3 regions of the Mesorhizobium sp. M0306 genome follow, and region 3 is predicted to be linked to each of the others. Evidence: predicted binding sites of a transcription regulator. Region 3 holds the regulator's gene; each other region holds the start of a gene.
What was found. Region 3 encodes LexA, which represses DNA repair genes until DNA is damaged. Its sites were predicted from a motif close to TGTTCNNNNTGTGTTCNG; they were not measured.
Positions count from the first base shown of each region.

Region 1: uvrA (excinuclease ABC subunit UvrA) is a predicted target of LexA. The motif match lies at 1,340-1,357, and genes of this name have one in related genera.
Region 2: NKI95_RS18325 (ImuA family protein) is a predicted target of LexA. The motif match lies at 1,531-1,548, and genes of this name have one in related genera.

Region 1 is NZ_JAMYRY010000024.1:31,379-34,654, reverse strand. Features, by position in the region: gene NKI95_RS25495 (ATP-dependent Clp protease proteolytic subunit) at 1-421, shown strand, start outside; gene NKI95_RS25490 (hypothetical protein) at 515-808, shown strand; gene uvrA (excinuclease ABC subunit UvrA) at 1,507-3,276, shown strand, end outside.
Region 2 is NZ_JAMYRY010000012.1:89,651-92,926, forward strand. Features, by position in the region: gene NKI95_RS18320 (Y-family DNA polymerase) at 1-827, opposite strand, end outside; gene NKI95_RS18325 (ImuA family protein) at 742-1,500, opposite strand; gene NKI95_RS18330 (DUF6088 family protein) at 1,701-2,366, shown strand; gene NKI95_RS18335 (hypothetical protein) at 2,363-2,587, shown strand; gene NKI95_RS18340 (TetR/AcrR family transcriptional regulator) at 2,749-3,126, opposite strand.
Region 3 is NZ_JAMYRY010000037.1:35,554-38,829, reverse strand. Features, by position in the region: gene NKI95_RS30350 (ComEC/Rec2 family competence protein) at 1-999, shown strand, start outside; gene lexA (transcriptional repressor LexA) at 993-1,727, opposite strand; partial or broken gene kynU (kynureninase) at 2,177-3,276, shown strand, end outside.

The DNA.
Region 1 (3,276 bases), on a different contig from region 3:
GGAGGTCTCGCTCTACATCAACTCGCCGGGCGGCGTGGTGACCAGCGGTTTCGCCATCTATGATACGATGCAGTATATCAGTTGCCCGGTCTCCACCGTTTGTATGGGTTTCGCCGCCTCGATGGCCTCGTTCCTTTTGATGGCCGGCACGCCAGGGCGGCGTATCGCGCTACCCAACACCAGCATCGTGCTGCATCAGCCTCTCGGCGGTTTCCAGGGCCAAGCCTCCGACATCCAGCGCCATGCCGAGGGCATCCTTCGCACCAAGCGGCGCATGACCGATCTTTACGCCCACCATTGCGGCCGCACCTACGAAGAAGTGGAACGCACGCTCGACCGCGACTTTTTCATGACCGCACAGGAGGCCAAGGATTGGGGCCTCGTCGACCATGTTTTCGACACTCGCAAGCAGGCCGCGTGAAGCACCTTCGAACGGAACTGAGCGATATGAGGGCCGGCAACTCTCAGCGCCGCCGGTCTGGCTTCGGCGCTATCGCCGCACTATAGTCAGGTGATGACCGCCATTCGTTCATCCAGCCTATGCCTTGCCATTGCCGCCATTGTGGGCACGAACATGCTGGTGGGCATGGCACTTGCCCAAGATAATTCGACGTCTTCGCAAAAGGGCGCCCTGCCCGGTGTGACGAGTGACTATCGCATCGCCGAGCCAACTCCGCAGCCCGAGCCCGACGACGCGGTTCCAAGCAGCGGCAACGGCACGTTCAAGATCGGCGATACCGATGTTCGGATTTCCGGCAGCATCACCATCGATGTCGCTACCGGCGGGATCAGGCCCTCCAGCCGCTAAGTTCGCCTGGTGTGAACCACAAATATTGCGCTTCAAACGAACAGCCCCGCCATTGCTTTTGCAACTGACGGGGCTTCTTGGATCTAAAATCCAAATTGCCGGGAGTGTACTGCCGGCTTTTTATTTCGGATGCTTCGCGGCGTTCAGCCGACGATCCGACTAGCAGTCTCTGATTGTTGTGGGGATCGGCAGATCAACGTTGGCAGGTAGCGCTAAACGCCTGACCTGGCTACTTATACCTGCCGCGGCTCCAGCGACACGTGGAGCCTCAAGGAACTATCCGGTGGAGTCATGCCTCTGCTCTCCTTCTGTTCGTTGCGACTGTCGTCGTCGAAGCGCTCATCGCATAACCCGCGGCGTCTCGCAGGCTAGCCCCAGGCCGCGAGGCCATCGAAAGACGGCCAGCTTCGTTGACGTTTGGAGTCTGCCCCCGTGACGCATGGACGTCAACCTTGAATAGCCGATTACCGAAAAATGTGATCGCGAGACGCTTTGTGAAGCCGGCTGTACGGGCAGCTTTTGTCAGGAGCGTGTTCGGCCTTTGTTCTTTCCGCTTGCCCGTTCGCGCGAAAGGCGGTTAAACGCTTTGGTCGAGAGTTGTGGCGTCTCTCGAAAAGGCGGCGAAATTACCTACATAGGGGATGGTCGGGAAAACCCGCCCATCCCACGAATTCCAGATTCTGAGGCGGCGACCGGCGATGGCCGACCATAAATATCTCTCCATTCGCGGGGCACGCGAACACAATCTGAAGAATGTCGATCTCGACCTGCCGCGTGACAGCCTGATCGTCATGACCGGCCTGTCGGGGTCGGGCAAGTCGTCGCTTGCCTTCGACACCATCTACGCCGAGGGCCAGCGCCGCTATGTCGAGAGCCTTTCGGCCTATGCGCGGCAATTCCTCGAAATGATGCAGAAGCCGGACGTCGACCAGATCGACGGCCTGTCGCCAGCCATCTCCATCGAGCAGAAGACCACCTCGAAGAACCCACGCTCGACGGTCGGCACCGTCACCGAGATCTACGATTATATGCGGCTTTTGTTCGCCCGCGTCGGTGTACCCTATTCACCGGCCACTGGCCTGCCGATCGAGAGCCAGACGGTTTCGCAGATGGTCGACCGGGTGCTTGCAGTCGAGGAAGGCACCCGGCTGTTCATCCTGGCGCCGATGGTGCGCGGCCGCAAAGGCGAGTACCGCAAGGAACTGCTGGAGCTGCAGAAGAAAGGTTTTCAGCGCGTCAAGGTCGATGGCGTCTTCTACGAGATCGCCGACGTGCCGGCGCTGGACAAGAAGTACAAGCATGACATCGACGTTGTCGTCGACCGCATCGTCGTGCGCGGCGATCTGGCGACGCGGCTCGCCGATTCCATCGAGACCGCGCTGAAGCTGGCCGACGGACTGGCGGTAGCGGAATTTGCCGACAAGCCGCTCGACGCCAGCCAGACCGGCGAGGATTCGGTCAACAAGTCGAAGAACGAGACGCATGAACGCATGCTGTTCTCGGAAAAGTTCGCCTGCCCGGTGTCCGGTTTCACCATTCCCGAGATCGAGCCTAGGCTGTTCTCCTTCAACAATCCGTTCGGCGCCTGCCCAACCTGCGACGGGCTCGGCAGCCAGCGCGCCATCGATGCCAGCCTGGTCGTGCCCGACGAGAATGTTTCGCTGCGCGCTGGCGCCGTCAGCCCGTGGGCGAAGTCGACCTCGCCCTATTATGCGCAAACGCTGGAAGCGCTGGGCGTTGCCTATGGCTTCAAGCTCGGCGACAAGTTCAAGGATTTGAGCGAGGAGGCAAGGCAAGCCGTCCTGCACGGCACCGGCGAGCGCGAAATCACCTTCCACTACGATGACGGCCTGCGCTCCTACAAGACGACGAAAACCTTCGAGGGCGTCATCCCCAATCTCGAGCGCCGCTGGAAGGAAACCGAATCCGCTTGGATGCGCGAGGAGATCGAGCGCTTCATGTCGGCCACGCCCTGCCCGGCCTGCCGCGGCTATCGGCTGAAGCCCGAGGCGCTCGCGGTCAAGATCGCCGGCAAGCACATTGGCGAGGTCACCGAGCTGTCGATTCGCAAGGCCGACCAGTGGTTCACCGACCTGCCTGCTTCGCTCAATGACAAGCAGAACGAGATCGCGGTGCGCGTGCTCAAGGAAATCCGCGAGCGGCTGCGCTTCCTCAACGATGTCGGGCTCGACTACCTGACGCTGTCGCGCAACTCCGGCACGCTGTCGGGCGGCGAGAGCCAGCGCATCAGGCTCGCCTCGCAGATCGGCTCCGGCCTGACCGGCGTGCTTTACGTGCTGGACGAGCCGTCGATCGGTCTGCACCAGCGCGACAACGCCCGCCTGCTCGACACGCTGAAGCATCTGCGCGACATCGGCAACACGGTCATCGTCGTCGAGCACGACGAGGACGCCATCCTGCATGCCGATTACGTTGTCGATATCGGCCCGGCCGCCGGCATTCATGGC
Region 2 (3,276 bases), on a different contig from region 3:
TCGAGGTCAATGCAGAGTTCCGCCACCAGCTTGCCTGTATAGCGGGCGATCGTCTCTGGCGCGCCGATCGGTTCGGCAAAATTACGGCGTACCTCGACGATCTCCTCCGGCCGGATCGGCTCGATCGGTTCGCTCACCCTCCCAAACGCCTGGTCGAGGCGGCGACCGGGTTCCGGTCCGAAACGCAGAGCGAGCGACGCGCGCGGCGTGCCGGCGAGGTCGGCGATTGTCTCGAATCCCAGCCGCCTTAGGCTGTCGATCGTCGCGGCGGGCAGGCGAAGCGCCGCGATCGGTAATGGCAGGATCGCCTGGGCTGTCTTGCCAGCTGGCACAACGATCGTGGCCCGGGTGCCGAAGCGCGCCAGCGCGTGGGTCGCCCCCCAGCTATCGGCGACCGCCGCCCGGGCTGTAATGCGGGCAGCGGCAAGCCGATCTACCATCTCGGCAAGCATTGCCGCCTCGCCGCCATGCAGATGGTCGGCGCCGGTCGTGTCGATGACGAGGCCGTCCGGCGGATCGGCCTTGACGATTGGCGCGTAGCGGCGCAACGCCCACAGCGCCAATCGCTCGAGCGCCATGGCGTCGGCATCGGGCTCGGCATCATGGACGATCAGGCCCGGGACCAGCGCCTGCGCCTTGCTCGCCGGAATGCCGATGCGCAGGCCCGCTGCGTGGGCTGCAGCATCAGCGGCAAGCACGACACGGCGGCGCCCGTCACGGCCGATGAGGACGAGCGGCGTCTCAGGCGGAGGCGCGGCGTCGCCCGATTTCCTTCTGAAGCGGTCTGTTGGCCACATCGGAAGGAAGAGCGATACGACCCTTGGCATCGCAAGCCTCCACTATGAAATCTGCACTCTCTCCTGCACGGCATCGGATCAGTTCAACGTGCCAGCGCGCCCGTCCAATCCCCGGCACCGGCAATGGTGTCGACGGCAGGACCGACACCCGCCAGCGTGTCTCGGCGGCGGTTGGCTGCCCAAAATCCGTTGCCTCCGTCTGCCGACGCCAGCGGCGGATGGCGATGCCGATGGCGCCGGAGCTTTCGGCGGCAAGCTGAAGCCGCCGTGAGGCCGTCATCGAAAGCCGGGCAATCTCGGCAACGACAGCGCCAAAACCTCCGCGAAGACCCTCTTCGAAACAGGCGAGAATGGATTTTTCGTCGCCGGCTTCGACATAGATTACCCGTCCCGGAGGAAGGCCGGCCTGTTCGATTGCAGGCGCGAAAAGATCGGGCCGGGTAACGCACCACAGCACCTTGCCCACCGTGCGCGCGGCAATACCGGCAGCGAAGAGTGCCGCGGCCGCGCCATCGACAGCGCCATTTCCGCCACCCGCGACCTCGTGCAGACCGCCAAAAGCCAACCCGCCTCCAGGCAGAACCCTGTCGATCGCGGCCACTCCGAACGGCAAAACCGTACGCTCGCGCGCATTTCCACCTTCGAGACGCGCGATGCGTTCTCGAAGCTCGGAAATGGCAACAGGGGGCGCCGATACACTCATCTGACCCTTGAAACGCGGAAAGCCTGGATATGTTCTACATTTGTTCTCGTCTTGGGTAAGAGTCAACCGGGATGATGTCGTGCCCTTGGGGAAGGAGGCATTCGATGCTCGGGGCCATATCCTCAATGCGAAAATGCGAGTTCCATTTTTGGAGTTTTAGGCGCCACGAGTGTGTCCGAAAATTGTAGCATATTTCGGACATGTCCATAGTTGAGCCCGATACCGACGTTCGCTCACGCCTGCTTGCCCGCACTGAGTCCAAACCGGACGAGGTCTGGACCCCCGGCGACTTCGCCGATCTCGGCGCGCGTGCCGCCGTGGACAAAACCCTGCAGCGCCTGGCAGCCGCAGGGGAGCTGCGCCGGATCGACCGAGGCCTCTATGACCGGCCGCGCACGAACAACCTGACAGGCCGCGCCACCGTGCCGGATTATCGCGCTGTGATCCGCGCCGTCACGCGCCGCGATCGGGCGCGTGCCGTCATCGATGGTATGACGGCCGCCAACGACCTCGGCCTGACGACCGCCGTCCCCGCCCGAATAGAAGTGCTGGTCGATGCGCGGTTGAAGCCAATCAAGCTCGGCACGCAGGAAATCCACTTCAAATACGCTGCCCCTAGCCGCCTCTATTGGGCGGATCGGCCGGGGATGCGGGTCGTCCAGGCCTTGCATTGGATGCAGGACATGCTGGCCCAGAAGGGCGAACGCAAGCGTATCCAGGCGACGTTGCGCCGCCTGTTTGCCGACCCCAAGCACGGCGAGGCCATCCGCGAGGACCTGCGCGCCGGTCTCTCCGCCGTGCCGATCTGGATGCAGGAGTTCCTCCGCGAAATCCTGAGGGCGGACCCGCACGAGGCGAAGCCATGAGTACTGATGCTTACCGCCAGATCATCGCGGCATCTCCACGTGACCGGCTCGACCTGTTCCTCGCCACGGCCAATCGGATCGGAGCTCCGGTGGGTAATGTCGAAAAGGATTTCTGGGTCTGCTGGACCCTCAATTCGCTCTACCACGAACGGCCTGAGGGGGAGCCGCGGATGGTGTTTTCCATATCGGGGATGACGCTTGCCAGCGAGTGGCCGTCATAAGGATTGCCTGGCAGTGCCTTTGAATTCCGTTCCAGACGCCGATAAGCAATCGACTAAGCAGATGGGGGTCACGAGCGCGGTCAACACGGCCCTTCGCTTGGTCGAAGGCGAATGCCGCGGCGAGCTCCTCGGTCTTGCGGCGATATCGCTCGACAAACCAGTCATGTGCGGGATGCTCGGGTGCGGACGACTCGGCCGACAGGATTGCGAACAGCCTGAGTGTTCCTGGGCGTTCGAGGCCCGAGCGGGCCCGCTCCAGGGTGGCATGCGCGACTCCCGTACTGCGCGCAGGCAGCGCCAAAATCGAACATCTCGTTGCCATCGGTCTTGTCCGCACGCTCAAGCACGGCTTCGAGGAGTTCAAACTTCGTCCCGAAGTGGTGGACAATGCTGGTCAAGCTCAAATCCGGCTCACGAGCGATGTCGCGCAGCGAGCCTCCGCGATAGCCGTGAGTGGCGAAGACCGTCGCCGCAGCATCAAGGATGTCGATGGAGCGCTGCGCGGATTTGGCATAAGGGCCCGCGAGAGCCGGCGTGATTTTGTATGGTCATCTTCACAACGATAGTCCGGCACTCGAGAGTTGGCCGCCTGAAGAAAAATGTAGCACCTATACATTTGAGTGTAGCTTCCAAATACCCACAGGGCGAGGCAAAAAGACCTCGGGGTGATTAAGGACGAAGCCCATGTC
Region 3 (3,276 bases):
GGCATGGGCGGCCTGGCGATGACCTCGATCATTGCAGGGAGCGCCACGGCGCTTTTCGCCATATGGCATTTCCAGCGCGTGGCGCCGCTCAGCCTGTTCGCCAATCTGGCCATCATGCCTATCGTCTCACTGGTCGTCATGCCCTTCGCCGTCCTCAGTGCGCTGGCGATGCCGTTCGGCGCGGATGGGCCTTTCCTCTACGTGATGGGCAAGGGGCTGACGGCGATGATCGCCCTGTCCGGGTGGATCTCCGAGCGCTCGCCGATCGATGCGGTCGGGCTGATTTCGCTGAGATCCGTCCTTTTGGTGACGATCGCCCTCGTCATTGCCAGCATGGCGACGACCTGGTTGCGGCTCGCGGCACTTCCTTTTGCGCTCGCCGGCTTGCTAACGACAACGCAGACGCGCGTACCCGATGTATTGATCTCGGAGGACGCACGGCTGGTCGCGCTGCCGATCGGCAGCGGTGAACTCGCGGTCAACCGGGCACGCCCGAATGAGTTCACCATCGACAACTGGAAACGCGCGCTCACATCAGAGGCTATCGTCGCGCCGGAAACACCTGGAAAGAACGATCCGCAATTCGACATTGCCGATCCGGCCGACCTACCGCCGGGCATACCGTTCATTTGCACGGACGGCCTCTGCCTTGCCAGGCATCCATCCGGCGCGATCATCGCGCAAGCCAAGGACCGCGATACTGCACGGCCAGCCTGCGCCTTTGCCAGCTTGATCGTCATCGACGACGCCACCGCCCATAATCCCTGCTACTACGACCGGCTGGTCCTCGTCGTCACCAAACGGCAACTGGCGCGCGCGGGAAGTGCGGCCGTCTATTTCGATCCACAAGCGGCAACACGCGCCGAAATCCGCTTTGCCGTCGAAAAATCATACCGGCCCTGGCACGTGCAGCGGAAATTTTCACGCGCGGCGCGGGGCCTGCCGCCATACCGCAGGGCCGACAAACCCAAAGCCGGCGCCAAGGGCGGAGCTCAGTAGCGGCGGATCAGTCCGACGAGCTTGCCTTGCACCTTGACCCTGTCTGGTCCGAAGATGCGCGTCTCGTAGGCCGGATTGGCGGCTTCCAGGGCGATCGAGGCGCCCTTGCGGCGGAACCGCTTCAGCGTCGCTTCCTCCTCGTCGACCAGTGCCACCACGATCTCACCGGGGCTCGCCGTATCGGCATTGCGGATGATCACCGTGTCGCCGTCGAAAATGCCAGCCTCGATCATCGAATCGCCTTTGACCTCGAGCGCATAATGCTCGCCGCCCATGATCATATCCGGCGGCACCGAAATCGAATGCGTCTGGTGCTGGATGGCGTCGATCGGCACACCGGCGGCGATGCGGCCCATCACCGGGATCGAAACGGCGGCGACGACATCGTCGTCATTGCCGGCTGCAGGGACGCGCGACGATGTCGGCTTGCCCTGCCGAGGGGCACCTTGCCCAAGACTGCCCTGGATGACACTCGGCGAGAACTTGCGTGCCGCATTGAGGCCGGGGGCGATCGAGTCAGGCAGGCGCAGCACCTCCAGCGCACGGGCCCGGTTGGGCAAACGGCGAATGAAGCCGCGCTCCTCCAGCGCCGTTATCAGCCGATGGATTCCCGATTTGGAAGCCAGGTCGAGCGCTTCCTTCATCTCGTCGAAGGAGGGCGGAATACCGCTTTCCTTCAACCTTTCGTGGATGAACATAAGCAGTTCGTGTTGTTTGCGTGTCAGCATAGCGACCCCCAACAGAATCAGAAAAACAAACCCAGAACAAACACTATCTGTTCCAGTTGTGTTCCGCAACTGTTTAAAGTTTAATGAATGCGTTAAGGCTCGGGAAACAAACCACGCCCCTACCGGAATGCCGCATTTTCACCCGCCGCGAGCCTCATCGCCTTGATTCTGCTGTCGTTTGCGCCCTTCTGGCTTCCTAGAAGGCGCCACTGGCATCGGCCGTCGGTCGGCAAAAGGGCACGGAATTGAACCCGTATCGACTGTGCGGTTTGGTCAATGCACCGTGAACGAAACGAACTCAAAACGCCAACCTCGGGTTAACTCCGGGTTTCCACCGCCTGGTCAGGCTGCTTCTCGCTGGTGGAGCCTTGCTGCGCGCTACCCGGTAATGGAAGAACAGTCGATGCGTGTCCGGCGTTGCGTTGAATCTTTGGGGGAGCAGGCAAATCATGACAGGAATTCCCGATCTCGCGGCCATAAAGGCGATGGATGCCGCAGATCCGCTGCGCGCGATGCGCGACCGTTTTGTGTTGCCGCAAGGAGTGATCTATCTCGACGGCAATTCGCTAGGAGCTGCTTCACGTGCCGCTTTCGATGAACTGTACAAGGCCGCGACCGAGGAATGGTCGCATGATCTCATCCGCGCATGGAACACGGCCGGCTGGTTCAACATGCCGCTTGAACTTGGCGACCAGCTCGGGCGCCTGATCGGTGCCGCGACCGGCCAGACGGTGGTCTGCGACACGACGTCGGTCAACATCTACAAGCTGCTGCACGCCGCCATGGCCATGCGTCCGCAGCGGCGGGTCATCGTCGCCGAGGGCGATAGCTTTCCGACAGACCTTTACATGGCTGAAGGTGTGGTTTCGACGCGAAAAGATACGCTGCTGCGCCTCTCGGGGGTCGACGCGCCGACCATCGAAGAGCTGATCGACGAACGCACTGCCGTGGTGCTGGTCAACCACGTCAACTACAAGTCGGGCGAACTGCGCGACATGCCGGGGCTGACGCGCAGGGCCCAGGAGGCCGGGGCGATGATCGTCTGGGATCTCTGCCACACCGCCGGCGCGATGCCAGTCGAGCTCGACAAGGCAAACGCCGATTTTGCCGTTGGCTGCACCTACAAATATCTGAATGGCGGACCGGGCGCGCCTGCCTTCATCTATGCGGCTGAGCGGCATCTTGCCGACATCCAGCAGCCGCTCACCGGCTGGTGGGGCCATGCACGGCCCTTCGCCTTCGAGCCAGGCTATGCGGCCGGCACCGGCATCCGCCGGTTTCTGTGCGGCACGCAGCCGGTCCTGTCGATGCGCACGCTGAAGGGCGCGCTCGACATCTGGAACGATGTCGACATGACGGCGGTGCGCAAGAAGAGCATCGCGCTGGCCGATCTGTTCATCGAGCTTGTCGAGGCAAGGTGCGGCGCTTACGGGCTAACGCTCGAAAGCACGCGCGACGGGGAAAAACGCGGCAGCCAGATTTCATTCATGCACGAGCATGGCTACCAGATCATGCGCGCGCTGATTGAACGTGGCGTGATCGGCGATTT